DNA from 4 places in the Streptomyces thermocarboxydus genome. Region 2 is predicted to be linked to each of the others. Evidence: riboswitches for the same ligand, from Rfam matches in the RefSeq annotation. Region 2 holds a riboswitch; each other region holds the start of a gene.
What was found. Region 2 has a riboswitch for cobalamin ahead of metE (5-methyltetrahydropteroyltriglutamate--homocysteine S-methyltransferase). Riboswitches for the same ligand answer to the same signal wherever they lie in the genome.
Positions count from the first base shown of each region.

Region 1: it holds a riboswitch for cobalamin, as region 2 does, so the genes downstream of both, AY578_RS22245 (ribonucleoside-diphosphate reductase subunit alpha) here and metE (5-methyltetrahydropteroyltriglutamate--homocysteine S-methyltransferase) in region 2, are expected to answer to the same signal.
Region 3: it holds a riboswitch for cobalamin, as region 2 does, so the genes downstream of both, AY578_RS07155 (cobalamin biosynthesis protein) here and metE (5-methyltetrahydropteroyltriglutamate--homocysteine S-methyltransferase) in region 2, are expected to answer to the same signal.
Region 4: it holds a riboswitch for cobalamin, as region 2 does, so the genes downstream of both, AY578_RS25610 (energy-coupling factor ABC transporter permease) here and metE (5-methyltetrahydropteroyltriglutamate--homocysteine S-methyltransferase) in region 2, are expected to answer to the same signal.

Region 1 is NZ_CP058273.1:4,796,312-4,801,778, forward strand. Features, by position in the region: gene AY578_RS22245 (ribonucleoside-diphosphate reductase subunit alpha) at 1-1,732, opposite strand, end outside; cobalamin riboswitch at 1,858-1,988, opposite strand; gene AY578_RS22250 (GNAT family N-acetyltransferase) at 2,078-2,581, opposite strand; gene mctP (monocarboxylate uptake permease MctP) at 2,665-4,293, opposite strand; gene AY578_RS22260 (DUF3311 domain-containing protein) at 4,290-4,556, opposite strand; gene AY578_RS22265 (GntR family transcriptional regulator) at 4,748-5,467, opposite strand, start outside.
Region 2 is NZ_CP058273.1:6,580,012-6,585,478, forward strand. Features, by position in the region: gene metE (5-methyltetrahydropteroyltriglutamate--homocysteine S-methyltransferase) at 1-2,130, opposite strand, end outside; cobalamin riboswitch at 2,309-2,505, opposite strand; gene AY578_RS30065 (GNAT family N-acetyltransferase) at 2,752-3,324, opposite strand; partial or broken gene AY578_RS30070 (tRNA (adenosine(37)-N6)-threonylcarbamoyltransferase complex transferase subunit TsaD) at 3,324-3,710, opposite strand; gene AY578_RS30075 (superoxide dismutase) at 4,354-4,995, shown strand; gene AY578_RS30080 (metal ABC transporter ATP-binding protein) at 5,305-5,467, shown strand, end outside.
Region 3 is NZ_CP058273.1:1,517,457-1,522,923, forward strand. Features, by position in the region: gene AY578_RS07145 (inorganic phosphate transporter) at 1-588, shown strand, start outside; gene AY578_RS07150 (hypothetical protein) at 617-838, shown strand; cobalamin riboswitch at 1,021-1,161, shown strand; gene AY578_RS07155 (cobalamin biosynthesis protein) at 1,281-2,222, shown strand; gene AY578_RS07160 (cobyric acid synthase) at 2,219-3,730, shown strand; gene cobN (cobaltochelatase subunit CobN) at 3,727-5,467, shown strand, end outside.
Region 4 is NZ_CP058273.1:5,576,798-5,582,264, reverse strand. Features, by position in the region: gene AY578_RS25625 (ABC transporter permease) at 1-421, opposite strand, end outside; gene AY578_RS25620 (ABC transporter permease) at 418-1,410, opposite strand; gene AY578_RS25615 (ABC transporter substrate-binding protein) at 1,407-2,999, opposite strand; cobalamin riboswitch at 3,201-3,383, shown strand; gene AY578_RS25610 (energy-coupling factor ABC transporter permease) at 3,414-4,133, shown strand; partial or broken gene AY578_RS25605 (energy-coupling factor ABC transporter substrate-binding protein) at 4,130-4,378, shown strand; gene cbiQ (cobalt ECF transporter T component CbiQ) at 4,604-5,353, shown strand; gene AY578_RS25595 (energy-coupling factor ABC transporter ATP-binding protein) at 5,350-5,467, shown strand, end outside.

The DNA.
Region 1 (5,467 bases), 1.8 Mb from region 2:
CGTAGTGGTCGGGGTGCAGCACGCCCCGCGCGGTGCGGGTCTTCTCCCAGGCGGGCAGCGGGCCGTGCCGCTCGGCCAGTCCCGCGGACGTCTCGTACGCGGCGAGCATGATCCGCTCGGCGATCCGGGTGGACAGCGCCTTCGCCTCGGGGGAGTCGAACGGCATCCGCATCCGGAAGAAGACGTCCTGCAGCCCCATCACGCCCAGACCCACCGGGCGCCAGCGGCTGTTGGACCGGGACGCCTCCCCGGTCGGGTAGAAGTTGATGTCGACCACCCGGTCCAGGAACGTCACGGCGGTGCGGACCGCCGCGTCCAGGCGCTCCCAGTCCATGCCGTCCTCGCCGGCGAATGCCGCGAGGTTGACCGAGCCGAGGTTGCAGACCGCCGTCTCCCCGTCGTCGGTGACCTCCAGGATCTCCGTGCACAGGTTGGAGGAGTGGACGACGTGGCCCGGCTCGGCGGTCTGGTTGGCGGTGCGGTTGGCGGTGTCCTTGAAGGTCATCCAGCCGTTGCCGGTCTGTGCGAGGGTGCGCATCATCCGGCCGTACAGCTCGCGCGCCGGGAGCGTCCTGCGGGCCAGGCCCTTGGCCTCGGCGGCCCGGTAGGCCGCGTCGAACTCCTCGCCCCACAGGTCGACCAGCTCGGGCACGTCCACCGGGGAGAACAGCGACCACGGCGCGTCGTCGGCGACCCGGCGCATGAACTCGTCCGGCACCCAGTGCGCCAGATTCAGGTTGTGCGTACGGCGGGCGTCCTCGCCGGTGTTGTCGCGCAGTTCGAGGAACTCCTCGATGTCCGCGTGCCAGGTCTCCAGGTAGACCGCGGCGGCGCCCTTGCGGCGGCCGCCCTGGTTCACGGCGGCGACCGAGGCGTCCAGCGTCTTCAGGAACGGGACGATGCCGCCTGAGTGCCCGTTGGTGCCGCGGATCAGCGAACCCCGGGCGCGGACGCGGGAGAAGGACAGGCCGATGCCGCCGGCGTGCTTCGAGAGGCGGGCGACCTGGTGGTAGCGCTCGTAGAGGGAGTCCAGCTCGTCCCGGGGGGAGTCCAGGAGGTAGCAGGACGACATCTGCGGGTGGCGGGTGCCGGAGTTGAACAGCGTGGGGGAGGAGGGCAGGTAGTCGAGCCGGCTCATCAGCCCGTACAGCGCGGCGACCTCCTCCAGCGCCCGCTCGCTGTCGTCCTCGGCGAGCCCGCACGCGACCCGGAGCAGGAAGTGCTGGGGCGTCTCGACGACCTTGCGGGTGACCGGGTGGCGCAGCAGATAGCGGCTGTGCAGGGTGCGCAGCCCGAAGTAGCCGAACCGGTCGTCGGCGTCCGTGTCGATCAGCGCGTCCAGGCGGGCCGCGTGCAGCCGGACGAACGCGGCGGTGCGGTCGCCGATCAGGCCCTCCCGGTGCCCGGCGGCCACCGAGCCGGTGAACGAGGTGACGCCCTGCGAGGCGGCCTCGGCGCGGATGCCGATCGTCAGCAGCCGGGCGGCGAGCCGGGAGTAGGCGGGGTCCTCGGAGATCAGCCCGGCCGCCGCCTCGGCGGCCAGTTCCCGCAGCTCCGCCTCGTCGGCGGCGGCGGACCGGCCGCGCAGCGCGGCGGCCGCCACCCGGCCGGGGTCGGCGTCGGGCAGGTCGGCGGTCAGCTGGGTCAGGGTCCGCAGCAGCGCGGCCCCGGGGCCGTCGCTCTCCTCGGTCACGCGGGTCGCTGAAGCCGGATCGGCTGGCGCGATGGTCACGTGGGGCTCTCCCTCGCTCGGCACGGGGGCCTCGAAGAGCGCAGGGGGCAGCACACGAACGCACGCGGCGTCGCGTCCACCGGCCCATTCCGCGAGGCCCGGACGTCAGGGCACCCGGACCGGAAGGGCCGGGCGCACTGTCGGCAGGTCCTCGGACTGACTCCCGTGCGCGCCCGTGGGCAGGCATGGGTACACCGTTGCGGGACAGTTCCGGATTCGCACCGGATTCCCCTGCGACGACAGCGAGCATGAGCATACATCTTGTGCCGGGTGCCGCTGACGGACCCATATGTTGTGTCGCGCAGGGGTTACAGTGGTGTCGCGCGGAGAGGCAGGAGTGGGCTGTCAGAGCGTCAGCTCGTAGACCAGCAGCAGGATGTCGTCCACCTCCGGCAGCGGGTTCCAGTCCCGCGCCGGGTTGCGCGTGAAGCCCAGCCGCTCGTACACCCGGTGCGCGGCGTGCATGCTGCGCTGCGTGGACAGCACCATCCGCGTACGGCCGAGCCCCCTCGCGCGGTCGACGCAGGCGCGCACCAAAGCCTCGCCGGCGCCCCGGCCGCGGGCGTCGGCGGAGACTGCCAGCATGCGTATCTCCGCCTCGCCGGGCCCGGCGAGGTCCGCCATGGGGCCGGGGCCCGGCACGAAGGTCACCCCGCCCAGCAGCGTGCCGTCCCCCACGGCGACCAGCACCTCGGCCGCCGCCGCCCGCTTCGCCACGTCCCGCAGCTCGCCCAGGTAGCCGTCCGACTCCCCGAAGTCCAGCAGGCCGTCACCGAGATAGGCCTGCGCCGTGATCTCACCCAGTTCCGCGTGTTCGCCGGCGGTCACCGGCCGGATGACGATGTCCATGCGGGGGAGTCTGCCGCACGGGCACGACAACGGGCCGCCGGTTTTCCACCGACGGCCCGCTGCCGTGTGTATGTATGACCGCGTCAGTGCGCGCTGCCCGCCGTGGCCGGCGGGAGCTCGACCTCCACGCCCGGGTCGCCGACGTCCGCCGTGTAGTCCTCCGGCTTGGTCTCGTCGACGCCCTCCGGCGCCTTGACCGCCCGCAGGACGAAGGTCAGGACGACCGCGACCAGCACGTTGATCACGAAGGCGGTGAGACCGATGTAACCGATCTCCCCGATGCCCGGGATCTCCTTGGACGAGCCGCCGAAGTGCTTCTGCGTAGGCGACGCCACCCCGTACGCGGCGACCGTGCCGTAGATCATGCCGACCGCCCAGCCGCCGATCAGCGCCCAGCGGTGGAACCAGCGGGTGAACAGGCCGCCCACCAGCGCCGGGAAGGTCTGCAGGATCCAGATGCCGCCCAGCAGCTGGAAGTTGATCGCGACGGTCTTGTCCATGGTCAGGACGAAGATCAGCGCGCCCACCTTCACCAGCAGGGACACGATCTTGGAGACGGCGGTCTCCTGCCTGGGCGTCGCGTCCGGCTTGATGAAGTCCTTGTAGATGTTGCGGGTGAAGAGGTTCGCCGCCGCGATCGACATGATCGCCGCCGGCACCAGCGCGCCGATGCCGATCGCCGCGAAGGCCACACCGGCGAACCAGTCCGGGAACATGTTCTCGAACAGTTGCGGGATGGCAAGCTGGCCGTTCTGCACCTTCACCCCGGCCGCGATCGCCATGAACCCGAGCAGCGCCAGCAGGCCCAGCATCAGCGAGTACAGCGGCAGGATCGTGGTGTTCCGGCGGATCACCTCACGGCTGCGCGAGGACAGCGTCGCGGTGATCGAGTGCGGGTACATGAACAGCGCGAGCGCCGAGCCCAGCGCCAGCGTGGCGTACGTCCACTGGCCCGCCTCCCCCGGCACCACGGCGCCGCGCGGTGCGCCCGTGGCCGGGTTGGTCTGGCTGTACGCCTCCTGCGCGGAGGCGAAGATCTCGTCGAAACCGCCCAGCTTGATCGGGATGTAGATGATCGCCACCGCGATCACGAGGTAGATCAGCGTGTCCTTGACGAACGCGATCAGCGCGGGCGCCCGCAGCCCCGACGAGTAGGTGTACGCGGCCAGCACACCGAAGGCGAGCAGCAGCGGCAGGTCCTTGACGAACCAGTTGGTGTTCTCGCCGCCGCCGACGCCCATCACGTCCAGCACCGCCTGGATGCCGACCAGTTGCAGCGCGATGTACGGCATCGTCGCCAGGATGCCGGTGACCGCGACGGCCAGCGACAGCCCCTTCGAGCCGAACCGCCCGCGCACGAAGTCGGAGGTCGTCACATAGCCGTGCTTGTGCGACACCGACCACAGCCGGGGCAGGAAGGTGAAGATCAGCGGATACACGAGGATCGTGTACGGCACCGCGAAGAAGCCGGCCGCGCCCGCCGCGTAGATCGCCGCCGGGACGGCCACGAAGGTGTACGCGGTGTACAGATCGCCGCCCAGCAGGAACCAGGTGACCCAGGTGCCGAACGAGCGCCCGCCCAGGCCCCATTCGTCGAGGGTGTGCTCGTTCGCGGCCTTGCGCCAGCGTGCGGCCAGGAAGCCCATCGCGGTGACGAGCACGAAGAAGAAGATGAAGACGGCGAGTGCCACGCCGTTCACGCCGTCGTTCACTGCTCCGCACCACCCTTCGCGGCAGAGCGGGCGCGCTGGTCACGCTGCCAGAGCTTGTACGCGGTCATCGTCAGCGTGGTCGAGATCAGCACCCACAGCATCTGGTACCAGTAGAAGAACGGGATGCCGATGAACGTCGGGTCGGTCTTGGCGTAGGACCCGACCCACAGCATGGCGACGAATGGTGCGAGCAGACAGACGCCGATGACGACGCGCACAGGCGTCACCACCGGCCCTGGAGTTGTTTGCGGGGTTTGCGACATCAGACGGCTCCCGTCCCCTCACTGATCGCCGACGTTGGCTCGCGGCAATGTAGGTGAGGGCGCGGGGCGGCCGTAACCCCCCGTAGGAGGGGCGGTATGCAGCAGCAGCGCAACCGCAAGGCAACAGCAACGAAAATCCTGTCAACCACCCGGTCTGTCGGGTTTTGCGGTCACGCGGACGGCTGCCTGGCTCAGTCCTGGGGGCGCTTGAGGCGCGCGACGAACTTGTACCGGTCGCCCCGGTACACCGACCGCACCCACTCCACCGGCTGACCGTCCCGGTCGAGCGAGTGCCGGGACAGCATCAGCATCGGCAGGCCCACGTCGGTGCCCAGCAGGCCCGCCTCGCGCGGCGTGGCCAGGGACGTCTCGATGGTCTCCTCGGCCTCCGCGAGACGGACGTCGTACACCTCGGCCAGGGCCGTGTAGAGGGAGGTGTACTTGGTCAGGCTGCGGCGCAGCGCCGGGAAGCGCTTGGCACTGAGGTGGGTGGTCTCGATGGCCATGGGCTCGCCGTTGGCCATGCGCAGCCGCTCGATGCGCAGCACCCTGCCGCCGGCGGTGATGTCGAGCAGGCCCGCGAGCCGGTCGTCGGCCGTGATGTACCCGAGGTCGAGAAGCTGCGAGGTCGGCTCCAGACCCTGGGCGCGCATGTCCTCCGTGTACGAGGTGAGCTGGAGCGCCTGGGACACCTTGGGCTTGGCGACGAAGGTGCCCTTGCCCTGGATCCGCTCCAGCCGGCCCTCGACCACCAGTTCCTGGAGCGCCTGGCGCACGGTGGTGCGCGAGGTGTCGAACTCGGCGGCCAGCGTGCGCTCGGGCGGGACCGGCGTGCCGGGGGGCGCGGTCTCGGTCATGTCGAGCAGGTGTTTCTTCAGCCGGTAGTACTTGGGCACGCGCGCCGTACGGAC
Region 2 (5,467 bases):
GGAGTGGATGTCCCAGACGCCGGGTCCGGCCTCGCGCGGGTAGCCGTGGGCGGCGAGTTCGTGGGCGACCTGCATACGGGAGCGGGCCGCCTCCAGGCTGATGACGTCGGCGTCGAGGTCGTCGATGGCCTGGACGATGTCGCCGAACTCGGCGTAGCACATGTGGGTGTGGATCTGGGTGTCCGGGCGGACGCCGGACGTGGTGAGCCGGAAGGCTTCGGTGGCCCAGTCCAGGTATCCGGCCCGGTCGGCGCTGCGTAGCGGCAGCGTCTCACGCAGGGCGGGTTCGTCCACCTGGATGACGGACGTGCCCGCGGCCTCCAGGTCGTGCACCTCGTCGCGCAGGGCGAGGGCGACCTGATGGGCGGTGTCGGCGAGTGGCTGGTCGTCGCGGACGAAGGACCAGGCGAGCATGGTGACCGGCCCGGTGAGCATGCCCTTGACCGGCTTCTCGGTGAGCGACTGGGCGTAGGACGTCCAGCGCACCGTCATCGGCTCGGGGCGGGAGATGTCGCCGGCCAGGATCGGCGGGCGGACATAGCGGGTGCCGTAGGACTGGACCCAGCCGTGCTGCGTGGCCAGGTAGCCGGTGAGTCGCTCGGCGAAGTACTGGACCATGTCGTTGCGTTCGGGTTCGCCGTGTACGAGGACGTCGATGCCGGTCTTCTCCTGGAAGGAGATGACCTCCTGGATCTCCGCCTTGATCCGCTCCTCGTAGTCGGCTGTGTCGATCCGCCCGGCGCGCAGGTCGGCGCGGGCGGCGCGCAGGTCGCCGGTCTGCGGGAAGGAGCCGATGGTCGTGGTCGGCAGCAGCGGCAGCCCGAGGTGGGCGCGCTGGGCGGCGGCGCGCTCCGCGTAGGACGGGGAACGGCGCCCGTCGGTCTCGGCGACCGCGGAGGCGCGGGCGCGGACGGCCGGATCGTGGGTGACGGGGGAGTCGGCACGGGAGGCGAGGTCCGCACGGTTCGCCGCCAGGTCGGCGGCGATGGCGTCGGTGCCCCGGGCGAGACCCCTGGCGAGGGTGACGACCTCGGCGCTCTTCTGCCTGGCGAAGGCGAGCCAGCGCAGGATCTGCGGTTCGATGTCCCGTTCGGCGGCGGTGTCCAGGGGGACGTGCAACAGGGAGCAGGAGGCGGACACGTCGACGCGGTCGGCCAGGCCCAGCAGCGTGCCGAGCGTGGACAGGGAGGCGGCGAGGTCGTTGACCCAGACGTTGCGGCCGTTGACCACACCGGCGACCAGCCGCTTGCCGGGCAGCCCGCCGGCGGAGGCCAGCGCATCCAGGTTGGCGGCCGCCGCCCCGGTGAAGTCCAGGGCGAGACCGTCGACCGGGGCCTTGGCCAGCATCGGCAGCGCCTCGCCGAGCCGGTCGAAGTACGAGGCGACCAGGAGCTTCGGCCGGTCGGCTAGACCGCCGAGGTCACGGTAGGCGCGCTCGGCGGCGTTCAGCTCGGCCGGGGTGCGGTCCTGGACGAGGGCGGGCTCGTCCAGCTGGACCCACTCCGCGCCCGCCGCCCGCAGGTCGGCCAGGACCTCGGCGTACACGGGCAGCAGCCGGTCCAGCAGGGTGAGCGGCTCGAAGTCCGCCGGCATGCCCGGGGCGGGTTTGGCGAGCAGAAGGTAGGTGACGGGACCGACGAGGACGGGCCGGGCGGTCAGGCCGAGCGCGAGGGCCTCCTTCAGCTCACCGACCTGCTTGGCGGAGTCGGCGGTGAACGCGGAGTCGGGGCCCAGTTCCGGGACGAGGTAGTGGTAGTTGGTGTCGAACCACTTGGTCATCTCCAGCGGTGCCACCTCCTGGGTACCGCGCGCCATGGCGAAGTAGCCGTCCAGCGCGTCGCCGGCCACGGCGGCGCGGTGGCGCTCGGGGATCGCACCGACCATGACCGTGGTGTCCAGGACGTGGTCGTAGTACGAGAAGTCGCCGGTCGGTACCTCGTCGATGCCCGCGTCGGCCAACTGCAGCCAGTTCGTACGGCGCAGTTCGGCGGCCGTGGCGCGGAGGGCTTCGGCGGTTACGCGGCCCTTCCAGTAGCCCTCGACGGCCTTCTTCAGTTCACGGTTCCGACCCTGCCGGGGGTAGCCGTACACGGTGGCCCGTGCTGCCGCGGCTGCGGACTTCGTGGTCACGGAGATCTCCTTCGCGAGATGAATCCCTGAGATCCCGGAGACGGGACGAGAACGCGAAGGGGAGACACACCGGGCGTGACCGACGCTGCGCGACAAGGCAGGGCCGTCCGCCTGATATGTACGCCGACCCGCCCTCGAGGTCACCGGGATGTCCGCGCACGAACGGTTCGCGCGCGGGCAGTTGGCAGGTCTTCGGACTCGCGGGCACGTCCTCACCGTTCGAGGACACCTACTGGCCGTCGCTTCCCGGGCCCGGTACTTCGGACCCAGTGCGTATGACGGCGGTCGTTCCCGCTCACCGCTGCGGGGCAGTCCCGGATTCCCACCGGGTTCCCTCTTGCGACACCTCGTCTGGCTGACGGGGCGAACCAGCTGCTGCGGGCAGCCTACGGGCAGTCGGCCCGTCAGGAACGCGGACGTCCGTGATCCGGGCGGTGACCCATGTCACGCGCCCGGAACGGTGCCAGGACCTCGCCGCCCTGGGCCAGTGCTTGACGAACAGCAAGGTCGGGGCATGGGTTCGCAGTGGGGCGCTGAGGACCACGTTGTGGCGCGCTCGGTGACGATCTCGAGGAAATGGCGGCGGATTTCAGCGGTGGGCAAGGCGGGGCCTCCGAAGGCTCACAGGGGGAGCGGGGCGAGGGAACGAGCGGGGTGGCGCGGGCCGAGGAAGACGACGATGCCCTTGCCGTCGGGGGAGGGGTGGGTGGCCTGCGTCCAGCCGTGGCGGCGGTAGAAGGCCATGGCCCGCCCGTTCCGGACCGAGGTGAGCAGCCATGCCCGCCCTTCGGGCGCGTCTGCGGTCACCGCTTCGAGGAGGCGGGTGGCGAGACCGGTGCCGCGGGCGGTGGGCCGGACGGCGAGTTCGTCGATCTCCCGGGCTCCGCACAGCCAGTCGGCGGTGCGGTCGTTGCCGAGGCCGGCGGCCGCCTGGGGATAGCAGCGGTCGGTGGGGAGGGGAGACGGAGTGGTCCACGCGGTGGCGAAGCCGACGATCTCCCCGTCGCGCACGGCGGTCGCGGCGGTGAACCCGGCACGCCGCACGTTCGCCGGCAGCCGGGAGACGAACTCGGTTGCCTGCGCCTCGTCCTCGTGCCAGGGCGGGGCGCAGAAGGCGTCGACGTACACCGAATGCAGTGACTCGGTGTGCGTGAGTATCCCGGCGTCCCGGTGCACACGGATGTCGGTGGTCATCAGGCGGCCACCGCCTTCCCCATGACGACGGAATGCAGTGCGGCGTACTCCAGCGGTGCCGGTGCGGCGCCCGTCCGTACGAGAAGGTCGCCGACAGGGGCGGCCATCGCGCCGTTGTCGGTGCACAGCCGCAGCGGAGGCATCCGCAGTTCGGCGCCCGCCGCCAGACGGTGCTCCTCGGCCGGCGACCGTACCCGCGAGTTCGCGGCGACACAGCCGACCACGACCACGGCGCTCACGCCGTGCTCGGCGCAGGCGGTGACCGCCTCGATGGCCGGACCGTCCGGATACGGCAGCCCGAAGACCCGTGCCGCCTTGTCGAAGCACTCCGCGACCGCGTCGTCCAGCGTGTCCTCGAGGTGTGTGATCGGGTCCCGGACCGGGTCCGCTCCCGTCTTGCTGCAGGACGACTCGATGCCCGGCGCCATCGCAGACCTCATGGCCGACCTTTCTGCCATTAGTAAGTTGTTGCAAGTAGTGTGCAATAAGATCTCCGATGATGTGTACCGAACCGGCTCCGCGCACATGGCCGCCCCTGGGGGACGCGGCCTTGACTCCTTCGATGCAACCCCTGGTCCCGAGGCGCGCAGCAGTGCCCCCGCCCGGCTGCCATGGGCCATCGCGGCGAAAGTCGTCCGGGTCGGCGCCGATGGCTGGGGTGGCCCGCCGGATGTCGCACGGTCCGTCCCGCTCAAGGCCCTCGGCCGCGACGAGTCCGCCGCCATTCGCGTCATGGCCGACGGAGCGGAGGAGCGGGCCCGCGTCCTGCGTCCAGGTGATGGAGGTGTCGGCTGGGGATCGTCCGCCATCCGTGCCGAACGCGGCGAACGGGTCGCCGCCACCAGGGAGTTCGCGGCAGAGGGGTGGGGTCGGGCGCCGCACGCGAGATCGGCCGCACCGTCGTTCGTCATGCGCCGGTCGGGGTCCCGGTGACACCGGTCCTAGGACCATCGCCTGATCAATAATTGCCGCTACTGCTGCTAGCGTGCAACTGCACATCAGTGGCAATAACGTCGGAGGATGTTGGACATGGCGGTGTACACGCTCCCGGAGCTTCCCTACGACTACTCGGAGCTCGAACCGGTCATCAACCCGCAGATCATCGAGCTGCACCACGACAAGCACCACGCCGCGTATGTCAAGGGCGCCAACGACACGCTGGAGCAGCTCGCCGAGGCGCGGGACAAGGAGCAGTGGGGCTCGATCAACGGCCTGGAGAAGAACCTGGCCTTCCACCTCTCCGGTCACATCCTGCACTCCATCTACTGGCACAACATGACCGGTGACGGCGGCGGCGAGCCCCTGGCCGCCGACGGTGTCGGTGACCTCGCCGACGCGATTGCCGAGTCCTTCGGCTCCTTCGCCGGCTTCAAGGCGCAGCTCACCAAGGCCGCCGCGACCACCCAGGGCTCGGGCTGGGGCGTCCTGGCGTACGAGCCGCTGAGCGGGCGGCTGATCGTGGAGCAGGTCTACGACCACCAGGGCAACGTCGGCCAGGGCTCCACCCCGATCCTGGTCTTCGACGCCTGGGAACACGCCTTCTACCTCCAGTACAAGAACCAGAAGGTCGACTTCATCGACGCCATGTGGGCCGTCGTGAACTGGCAGGACGTGGCGAAGCGCTACGAGGCCGCCAAGGCCCGCGCCGACGTGCTGCTGCTGAACCCCTGACCGCGGGGGCCGTATGACGTCCTGCTCGTGATCGTCTTCTCACCCTTCACCTGCAGGCGGCACAAGGAAGGGCCTTGGGCCGGGACGACCCGGCCGGAGGCCCTTCCGGCGTGTCCGGGGTACACGTCCTGGATGCGTTCGAACCAGCCGGCGCCCATGGCGCCGTGATTCCCGTGCCCAGCCATCGCGGGGCCGAACGCGCGGCGGCCCGCCCGGGAGACCGAGTCCGCTGCCGTCGCAGCTCCTTCGTCCTGTCCGGGAACCGACCGCCTCTCCCGTCCGACTGCTGTGAGGAGGCAGGGAGGTGGCATGGAAGGGCTGGATGTCCGGATGTCGGGCGTCGTGTGCCGGCACGGCCGGGTCGAGGCCGTGTGCGACGTCGATCTCGACATCGTGCGCGGGCAGCGAGTGGCGCTGACCGGTACCAACGGGTCGGGCAAGACCACGTTGCTGCGTGCTGTTCTGGGGCTGC
Region 3 (5,467 bases), 5.1 Mb from region 2:
GCCATCGCCCTCGGCACCTACCTGGGCGGCTGGCGCATCATCCGCACCATGGGCAAGGGCCTGACCGACCTCCAGCCGCAGCAGGGCTTCGCCGCCCAGACCAGCGCCGCGACGGTCATCCTGGCCTCCTCGCACCTGGGCTTCTCCCTCTCCACGACGCACTCCGTGTCCGGTTCCGTCATGGGCGCGGGACTCGGCCGCAAGGGCGGTGTGGTCCGCTGGTCCACGGCCACCCGGATGTTCGTCGCCTGGGGCCTGACCCTGCCGGCCGCCGCGCTGGTCGCGGCGATCGCCGAGTGGGTGTGCGGCTTCGGCAGCTGGGGCACCGCCGTCGTGGCCGTCTTCCTGGTCGCCTCCAGCGCGGCCATCTGGAAGATCTCCCGGCGCGAGGTCGTCGACCACACCAACGTCAACGACCACGACACCCCGGAGACCGTCTCCGAGGAGCCCGCCGGTGTCGTCACCCAGGCGATCGCCGCCGTGACCCCGCCCCCGGCAGGCCCCTCCGAGGACCTCTCGGCCACCATCCCGGCACCGGCCCCGGCCACCGCCGACCCGCAGGCCCCGTCGGCCGCCTCGACCGTCTGACCGCGTCCGGCACGAAGGAAGTAGCAGCATGAAGATCGACTGGGCGGCCCTCGGCTCCGTGTTCGGCGTCAGCCTCGTGGTCACCGTGGCCCTGGTGGCCCTGTTCACCCTGGGCATCTCGGGTCTGTCCCGCCGCGAGCGGGCGTCCGCCGAGGGCCGGTCCGCGGCCCTCGCGGTCACCGGCGCCTACGCCTGCTTCGCCGCCTGCGCGGCGGCGGTCGGCTACGGCATCTACCTGATCATGGCCTGAACCACCGGGCCGCACGCGTGAGCGGGCGGGACGGGAGCGGCGGCTCCCGTCCCGCCCGTCGCCGTGTCTCCGCCCGTGCCGGACGTGCGCGCGTCCACGGGCCGCCGGCCGCGTTCACCCACGTGAGCCCCTCTGTGGGCCTCGGCACACTTCAGCCCCGCAGGTCAAAGGCAAGTTGACGGCCCTTCCGGGGGCATGGTGGACTGCCTCCGCCAATACGGCGGCAGAAGAGGAAGCCGGTGCGAATCCGGCGCGGTCCCGCCACTGTCACCGGGGTGCGAACCCCGGGAGCCAGGAACTCTCGCCGCCGGTCTCGTCGAACCAGGGCGCGGACACCCTGAGTGAGGACATATCGCCATGCGCGGCAGCCTGCCGAGGTCGACCAGCGACACCCCACCCCCCTTCGGGGCCGTGATCTCCGGATCCGTCACCGGCTGAACCCATGGGTGCCGATCGCGTGTTCGCGTACGGCGCCGCCGCCGGCCTCCTCGGCGACCTGCTGCTCGGCGATCCCCGCCGCGGTCATCCGGTCGCCGCCTTCGGGCGGGCCGCGGCTGCCGTGGAGCGGGGGCTGTGGCGGGACGACCGTGGCCGCGGGGCCGTGCACACCGCCGTGTGCGTCGGCGGCGCCGTCACGCTCGCCGGCCTGGCCGTCGGCGCCGTACGCCGTTCCCCCGCCGCCTCCGTCGCCCTGACCGGCGTCGCCACCTGGGCCGTCGTCGGCGGCACCTCGCTGGCCCGGGAGGCCCGTGCCGTCGGGCAGGCGCTCCAGGCCGGGGACGTCGAGGCCGCCCGCGCGCGGCTGCCGCACCTGTGCGGCCGTGACCCGCAGGCGCTGGACGCCGACGGGATCGCCCGCGCCGTGGTGGAGTCCGTCGCCGAGAACACCTCCGACGCCGTGGTGGGCGCCCTGGTGTGGGGCGCCGTCGCCGGGGTGCCGGGTCTGGTGGGGTTCCGGGCCGTCAACACCCTGGACGCGATGGTGGGTCACAGGTCGCCCCGGTACCTCCGCTACGGCTGGGCGTCCGCCCGGCTCGACGACGTCGCCGGCTGGCCGGGCGCGCGCCTGACGGCCGTCCTCGCCGCGCTCACCGGTCCCGACCCGCGTGGGGCGGTACGGGCCTGGCGCGCGGACGCGGCGAAGCACCCCAGCCCCAACGCCGGTCCCGTGGAGGCGTCCTTCGCGGGCGCGCTCGGCGTCCGGCTCGGCGGAACCCTCTCCTACGGCGGGCGGGTCGAGCACCGGCCCGTCCTCAACGGCGGCGGACGCCCCGTCGCCGTCACCGACATCGACCGGGCGGTGCGCCTGTCGCGGCGCGTCGGCTGGCTGGCGCTCGCGGCCGGGGTGGCCGCGCGGCGCGTGCTGAAGGGACGTGACCGGTGAGCGGTGGCGGACTGCTGGTCGCCGGGACCACCTCGGACGCCGGCAAGAGCGTGGTCACCGCCGGGATCTGCCGGTGGCTGGTGCGCCAGGGGGTGAAGGTCGCGCCGTTCAAGGCGCAGAACATGTCGCTGAACTCGTTCGTCACCCGCGAGGGCGCCGAGATCGGCCGCGCCCAGGCGATGCAGGCGCAGGCGTGCCGGGTGGAGCCGACGGCGCTGATGAACCCGGTGCTGCTGAAGCCGGGCGGCGACCGGTCCAGCCAGGTGGTGCTGATGGGCCGCCCGGTCGGCGAGATGAGCGCCCGCGGCTACCACGGCGGCCGCCAGGAGAAGCTCCTCGGCACGGTCCTGGACTGCCTGGAGCGACTGCGCGCCGAGTACGACGCGGTGATCTGCGAGGGCGCGGGAAGCCCCGCCGAGATCAACCTGCGCCGCACCGACATCGTGAACATGGGGACCGCGCGGGGCGCCCGGCTGCCCGTGCTGGTGGTCGGGGACATCGACCGGGGCGGCGTGTTCGCCTCCTTCTTCGGCACGGTCGCCCTGCTCTCCCCCGAGGACCAGAAGCTGGTCGCCGGGTTCCTGGTGAACAAGTTCCGCGGGGACGTCTCCCTGCTGGAGCCGGGCCTGGAGATGCTGCACGGCCTCACCGGGCGGCGCACCTACGGCGTGCTGCCGTTCCGGCACGGGCTCGGCATCGACGAGGAGGACGGGCTGCGCGTCTCCCTGCGCGGCGCCGTGCGGGAGTCCGAGGTGGCCGCGCCGGCCGGCGAGGAGGTGCTGCGGGTCGCGGTGTGCGCGGTGCCGCTGATGTCCAACTTCACCGACGTGGACGCGCTGGCCGCCGAACCGGGCGTCGTGGTGCGGTTCGTGGACCGGCCCGACGAACTCGCCGACGCCGACCTGGTGGTGGTGCCCGGCACCCGCGGCACCGTGAAGGCGCTGCGCTGGCTTCACGAGCGGGGTCTCGCGGACGCGCTGGTGCGGCGGGCCGCCGAGGGCCGGCCGATTCTGGGCATCTGCGGCGGCTTCCAGCTGCTCGGCGAGCACATCGAGGACGACGTGGAGAGCCGCGCGGGCCATGTGGACGGGCTGGGCGTGCTGCCCGTCCGGGTGCGGTTCGCCCGCGAGAAGACCCTGGCCCGCCCGGTCGGCGAGGCCCTCGGGGAGCGCGTCGAGGGCTACGAGATCCACCACGGGGTCGCCGAAGTCCTCGGCGGTGAGAGCTTCCTGGACGGCTGCCGGGTCGGCGGCGCCTGGGGCACGCACTGGCACGGGGCACTGGAGTCGGACGGGTTCCGGCGGGCGTTCCTGCGCGCGGTCGCCGAGCGCGCGGGACGCCGTTTCGTGCCGGCCCCCGGCACCTCCTTCGCCGCGCTGCGCGAGGAGCAGCTCGACCGGCTCGGCGACCTGATCGAACAGCACGCGGACACGGACGCGCTGTGGCGGCTCATCGAGTCCGGCGCGCCACGAGGACTGCCCTTCATTCCACCGGGAGCGCCCGCATGAGCACTGTGTTGTTGTTGTCGACCGCCGACACGGACCTGCTGGCGGCCCGGGCCTCCGGCGCCGGCTACCGCATCGGCAACCCCACCCGCGTCGACGTCGCGGAGGAACTGCCCGCGCTGCTGGACGGCGCCGGCCTGGCCGTGGTGCGGCTGCTGGGCGGCAAGCGCGCCTGGGAGGAGGGGCTGGCCGCGCTGAAGGCGTCCGGCGTCCCCACGGTGCTGCTCGGCGGGGAGAGCGTGCCGGACGCGGAGCTGATGGCCGAGTCGAGCGTCCCGGCGGGCGTGGTGGCCGAGGCGCTGCGCTATCTCGTGGAGGGCGGCCCGGAGAACCTCGCCGAGCTGGCGCGCTTCCTGTCGGACACCGTGCTGCTGACCGGGGAGGGCTTCGAACAGCCGCGCAGGATGCCGGAGTTCGGCGTGCACGGCTCACGGGCCGTGCAGCCGGGACGCCCGACCGTCGGCGTCCTCTTCTACCGCGCCCACGAACTCAGCGGCAACACCGCGTTCGTGGACACCCTGTGCGACGCGATCGAGGCACGCGGCGCCAACGCGCTTCCGGTGTACTGCGGTTCCCTGCGCGGCGCCGACCCGGAGCTGTACGCGCTGCTGGGCCGGGCGGACGCACTGGTCGCCACCGTGCTCGCGGCCGGCGGCAGCCACGCCTCGCAGGCGTCGGCGGGCGGCGAGGAGGAGGCCTGGGACGTCGGCGCGCTCGCCGAGCTGAACGTGCCCGTGCTGCAAGGCCTGTGCCTCACGACCTCGCGGGCGGCCTGGGAGGAGTCCGACGCGGCCCTCTCCCCCATGGACGCGGCCATGCAGGTCGCCATCCCCGAGTTCGACGGCCGGCTGATCACCGTGCCGTTCTCCTTCAAGGAGCAGGGCGCGGACGACGTTCCGGTGTACGTCGCGGACCCCGAGCGCGCCGGGCGGGTCGCCGGGATCGCCGTACGGCACGCGGCGCTGCGGCACAAGCCGAACGCCGAGAAGAAGCTGGCGCTGGTCTTCACCGCGTACCCGACGAAGCACTCGCGCGTCGGCAACGCGGTCGGCCTGGACACGCCCGCGTCGGCGGTGCGCGTGCTGGACGCGCTCAGGGACGCCGGGTACGCCGTCGAGGGGCATCCGTCCGAGGGTGACGAGCTGATCCACCGGCTGATCGAGGCGGGCGGGCACGACGTCGAGTGGCTGACGGAGGACCAGTTGGCCGCCGCGCCCGCACGGGTGCCGCTGGCCGACTACCGGGCGTGGTTCGAGAAACTCGACCCCGAGCTGCGTAACGCGATGACCGAGGCGTGGGGCGAGCCGCCGGGCTCCCTGTACGTCGACGGGGACGACATCGTGCTGGCGTCCCTGCGGTTCGGGAACGTCGTCGTGATGATCCAGCCGCCGCGCGGCTTCGGCGAGAACCCCATCGCGATCTACCACGACCCCGACATGCCGCCCTCGCACCACTACCTGGCCGCCTACCGCTGGCTGGAGGCCGCACCGTCGGAGGGGGGCTTCGGCGCCGACGCGGTCGTCCACATGGGCAAGCACGGCACGATGGAGTGGCTGCCCGGCAAGGGCCTCGGGCTGAGCGCGGCCTGCGCCCCGGACGCGGTGCTGGGCGACCTGCCGCTGGTGTACCCCTTCATCGTGAACGACCCCGGCGAGGGCACCCAGGCCAAGCGGCGCGGCCACGCCACGGTCGTCGACCACCTGGTGCCGCCGATGGCCCGCGCCGACACCTACGGCGACC
Region 4 (5,467 bases), 1.0 Mb from region 2:
CGAGCAGCAGATGCGGCACGGACGACAGGGTGTCGACCAGACGCATGACCAGACGGTCGGCCCGGCCGCCGAGGGCGCCGGCGGCGGCCCCCACGGCCGTGCCGATCACGGTGGCGGTGAGCGCGGCCACCACGCCCACCAGCAGGGACACGCGCAGCCCGTAGACGCACCGCAGCAGGAGGTCGCGGCCCACGTCGTCCGTGCCGAACGGGTGCGCCCAGCTGGGCGGTTCGAGCTTGACGGCCAGGTCGACGGCCTGCTGATCGAGCTGGACCAGCGGCGGCACCAGCAGCACCGCCAGTACGGTCACGGAGACCAGGGCGGCGGAGACGCGCAGCCGCAGGACGTGCGTGGAGCGGCGGGCGGTCCCGTGCGCACGCCAGGCCAACTTCCTGTCCGGCACGTCGACGTGGGTCGTCACATCTCCTCCAGCTTCACCCTCGGGTCGATCAGCCCGTAGAGCAGGTCGGCCAGCAGGTTGCCGGCGAGGACGGCGGCGGTGGCGAGCGTGGTGAGCGCGGCGAGCAGCGGGAAGTCGACCGCCGTGGCCGCCTCCACCGTGGCGGACGCGATGCCGGGCCAGCTGAAGACGGTCTCCACCAGCAGCGCCCCGGTGATGAGTTCCGGCACCCGGGAGCCGATCAGCGTGAGCACCGGCAGCAGGCCGGAGCGCAGGGCGTGGCCGAGCAGCACGGTGCGTTCGCTCAGGCCGCGCGCCCTCGCCCCGCGCACGGGGTCCTCCGCGAGCGCGTCGCCGACGCCTTGACGGACGTACAGGGTGAACCAGGGCAGTTGGGAGACGGCGAGGACGCCGGCGGGGAGGACCAGGTGCTCGACCAGGCCGCCGAAGGTGATCCGATCGCTGCCGGTGTCGGTGAGGCCGCCCGCCGGGAGGACGTCCAGCTGGAGGGCGAACAGCCACACCGCGAGCAGCGCGATCCAGAAGACCGGGGCGGCCTCCAGGACGTACGCGGCGGAGGTGACGGCGCGGTCCACGAGGGAGCCGGGGCGGCGGGCGGCGAGCACGCCGAGGACCGTGCCGAGCAGCACGGCCACGGCGAACGCGACGGCGCACAACAGCGTGGACCACAACAGGCGTTCGCCGATGACCTCGGCCACCGGCTGGCGCATCACCGCCGACCGGCCGAGGTCACCGCCGAGCGCGGAGGTCAGCCAGTCCCACCAGCGGGCGGTGAACGGCCGGTCCACGCCCAGGTTTTCCCGCAGCCGGTCCAGGGTCTCCTGGTCGGCGCCGAGCGCGGCCGTGCCCGCGTACGCCCTCACCGGGTCGAACGGGGACGCGGCGGCGACGGCGAACACGCCGAAGGTGACGACGAGGAGCACCGGCACGGCGTACAGCGCGCGGCGCACCACGAGCCGGGTCACCGCCGGCCAGGGGGCGTGACTCATGTCGCGGGCTGCCAGTCCTCGACGTTCCACCAGGGTCCGGCGGCGAAGCCGTGCTCGTGCGGTTCGGTCTGGGTGGTGAGGCCCTTCCAGCGGTCGGCGAGCACGTACAGGTGGTCGATGTGGGTGAGGAAGGTGTAGCCGGGGTCCTTCACGAGGGCGCGCTGGAGGGCGTCGTAGGCGGCCTTGCGGGTCGCGGGGTCCTGGCTGCGGCGGCCGGTCTCCAGCGCGCGGTCGACGGCCGGGTTGTCGTAGTGCGCCATGTTGTTGAAGCCGTCGCCGGCGAGGGAGGAGTGCAGCATGGTGTAGAGCCCGAAGTCGGGGTCGCCGGTGCTGCCGAAGCCCGCGAGGACGGCGTCGCGGTTCATGCGGGGCTCGATGACCTCCCAGGTGGCGCTCTCCACGCGGACGTCGATGCCGGCCTTCTTGGCGTCGGAGGCGTAGGCGAGGGCGTGGTCCTGGCGGACCTTGTCGCCGGAGGGGTAGTACAGCGTGAAGCGGGCGGGGCGGCCGTCCTTGGCGCGGATGCCGTCCTCGCGCTTCGTCCAGCCGGCGGCGTCGAGGATGCGGCCGGCCTTCGCGAGGTCGCGCGACCGCTCGGTCTCCTTGGCGAACCACGGGTCGTCGACGGGCAGCGGCCCGTAGGCGGGGCGTCCCGCGCCGTCGAGGATCTTGTCGACCATGGCCTGCCGGTCGACGGCGAGGTCGAGGGCGCGGCGGATCGCGGTGTCGCCGGTGACGGGGTTGCCGCTGGGGAGGGTGACGACGCGGACGTCGTAGGAGGTGGCCCGGTACGTCTTCCTGCCGTCGTCGCTCTTGAAGGTGGCGGCGAGGTTGGGCGGGAGGACCGCGCCGTCGAGGTCGCCGGAGCGGAGCCGGGTGGCGCGGACGTCGTCGTCGGCGACGATCGCCATGGTGAGTTTCTTCACCTTCGGGGCGCCGCCCCAGTAGTGCGGGTTGGCCTTGAAGGTCAGCTTCTCGCCCTTGCGCCAGTCGACGAGGACGTACGGTCCGGTGCCGACCGGCTTGGTGTTGAAGGGCCCGGTGTTGGGGTCCTGCTTCCCGGCGATGTGCTCGGGGACGATCGGCAGCACCGTGCGGGCGGCGAACGGCGCGTAGGGGTGGTGGAGGGTGAAGACGACCGTGTCGTCGCCCACCGCCCGGACGCTTTCGACGGCCGCGAGTTCGCTCTTGGCGGTGTTGTTGGTGTCGTCGTCGAGGACCGTGCGGTACGTGAAGACGACGTCCCGCGCGGTCAGCGGCGTGCCGTCGCTGAACCTCACGCCCTCGCGCAGGGTGTACGTGTAGGTGCGTCCGCCGTCCGTGATCCGCGGAAGCGCCCTGGCCAGGGCGGGTTTCAACGTCATGTCGGCGGTGCGGGCGAGCAGGCCGTCGAACAGCTTGGAGTTGCCGTCCTTGCCGTAGCCGAGGAGCGGGCTGAGGGTGTCGGGCTCGGTGGAGACGCCGATCACCACGGACTCGCCGGCCGCCCCCGCGTCCGTGCCGCCGGAGCCCGGCGCCGAGCAGGCGGAGACCGCCGTGGCCGTCGCCAGCACGGCGGCGGCGCCCCGTATGCGTCGTCGGGTCGTCATCGAACCTCACATCCCTGTTGCCGGTCAATCGCTCTTGCATATTAATTGCAAGAAGACCTTGCCCGGAACGCCGGCCGACCAGTCCCCCGGTTCCCGGGCGGCCGTCCCGGGGCCCGAACGCGCAGGTGTGCGCCGGGGTGCGAGCCGCCGGGCGCCCTCCGCGCGCCCCTGTCGCCGCTTGTCACCGGGCCGCGGCGGGGACTACTGTCACCACGCCTTGGTGACGGGAAATCGGTGCGATACCGGTGCGGCCCTCGCCACTGTGATCGGGAAGTCCGGCTCCGGCCCTCGCGGGCAGCCACTGGGTCCTTCGGGACCCGGGAAGGCGGAGCACGGGCGGTGGTACCCGTCAGCCAGGAGACCGGCCAAGGCGCGTCAACCATCCACGAGGTGCTGGAGAGGGTCTGCCGAGCCATGCACATTGCCGAGGGTTTCCTGCCTCCGGCGCACGCGGTCGCCTGGGGCGTCGCGTCGGCGCCGTTCGTCGTCCACGGAGCCCGGTCGCTCGTCCGTGACGTCAGAGAACATCCCGAGAGCACGCTCCTGCTGGGCGCGTCGGGAGCGTTCACGTTCGTCCTGTCCGCGCTGAAGCTCCCGTCGGTGACAGGGAGTTGCTCCCATCCCACCGGCACGGGGCTGGGCGCGATCCTGTTCCGGCCGCCGGTCATGGCGGTGCTCGGGACCATCACCCTGCTGTTCCAGGCGCTGCTGCTCGCCCACGGCGGGCTCACCACGCTCGGCGCCAACGTCTTCTCCCTGGCGATCGTCGGCCCCTGGGCCGGGTACGGCGCCTACCGGCTGCTGCGCCGGTACGGCGTGCCGCTGATGGGCGCGGTGTTCTGCGGCGCGTTCGTCGCCGACCTGTCGACGTACTGCGTGACGAGCGTCCAGCTCGCGCTGGCGTTCCCCGACCCGGGCAGCGGATTCCTGGGCGCGCTCGGCAAGTTCGGCTCCATCTTCGCCGTCACGCAGATCCCGCTCGCGGTCAGCGAGGGGCTGCTGACCGTGCTGGTGATGCGCCTGCTGGTGCAGTCCAGCAAGGGCGAGCTGACCCGGCTCGGCGTGCTGGTCACCTCGGTGGCCGACGGCAAGCGGGCCGCGGAGGCCGAGTCGCCCGAGGCGGTGGCCCGATGAGCCGCAACGCGAAGATCAACACGCTGCTCCTGCTGCTCGTCGCCGCTCTAGCCGTGATCCCGCTGGCGTTCGGGCTCGGCGACCACAAGGAGGAGCCGTTCGCCGGCGCGGACGGCGAGGCGGAGACCGCGATCACCGAGATCGACCCGGACTACGAGCCATGGTTCTCGCCGCTGTACGAACCGCCGTCCGGGGAGATCGAGTCGGCGCTGTTCGCCGTCCAGGCGGCGCTCGGCGCGGGCGTGCTGGCGTACTACTTCGGGCTGCGGCGTGGCCGGCGGCAGGGCGAGGCGCGGGCCCGGGAGCGGGAGCGGGCCGGCGTTCAGACCCCGGAAGGGGCGCGTGAGCAGGCCGCCGGCCTGCGGGCCCCGGACGGGACGCACGAGCGGGGCGGCGGGGCGGCGACGCGGGCGCCCGGGACGACGCGGAGGTGCGCTCCGGCGCCGACGGCGGACGGGGCTGACAGGCCCGTGCTGCCGATCGACGCGGCGGCGCACAGCAGCCGCTGGCGCCGCCGCCATCCCGTGGACAAGGCCGTCCTCGGCCTCGGTCTCACCGTCCTCGCGATCTCCCTGCCCCCGTGGCCGGGCGCCGCGTTGGTGCTGGTCAGCGCGCTGGTGCTGCTGCTCGGCCCGGCGGGGGTGCCGGCCGGGCGGCTGTGGCGGGCGTACCGGGTGCCGCTGGGGTTCTGCGTCACCGGGGCGCTCACCCTGCTGGTGAGGGTGGGCGGGCCCGGCGGTTTCGTGTCGCCCGCGCCCGACGGGCCGTTGCGCGCCGGGGAGTTGCTGCTGCGCACCTCGGCGGCCTCCCTTGGCGTGCTGCTGTTCGCGTTCACCACACCCATGTCGGACCTGCTGCCGCGCCTGGTGCGCGCCGGGGTGCCCGCGCCGCTGGTGGACGTGGCGCTGGTGACGTACCGGATGAGCTTTCTGCTGCTCGACTCGGTGCGCCGGGTGCACCGGGCGCAGGCGGCGCGGCTCGGGCACACCACCCGCGCGGCGACGTGGCGTTCGCTCGGCGGGCTCGGGGCGACCGCGTTCGTGCGGTCCTTCGACCGGGCGGCGCGGCTGCAGACCGGGCTCGCGGGCCGCGGCTACGACGGCGCCCTGCGCGTGCTGGTGCCCGAGGCGCGGGTGTCCGCCCGGTTCACGGCCGCGAGCGTGGCGCTCCTGGTGGCGCTGGCCGCCCTCACCTTCGTACTGGAAAGGCCCCTGTCGTGAGTGGAACCGTGCTGGTGGCACTGCGGGACGTGTCGTTCGCGTACGAGGACGGGCCGCCGGTGTTCACCGGGCTCGACTTCGAGGTGCGCGAGGGAAGGACGCTGGCGTTGCTGG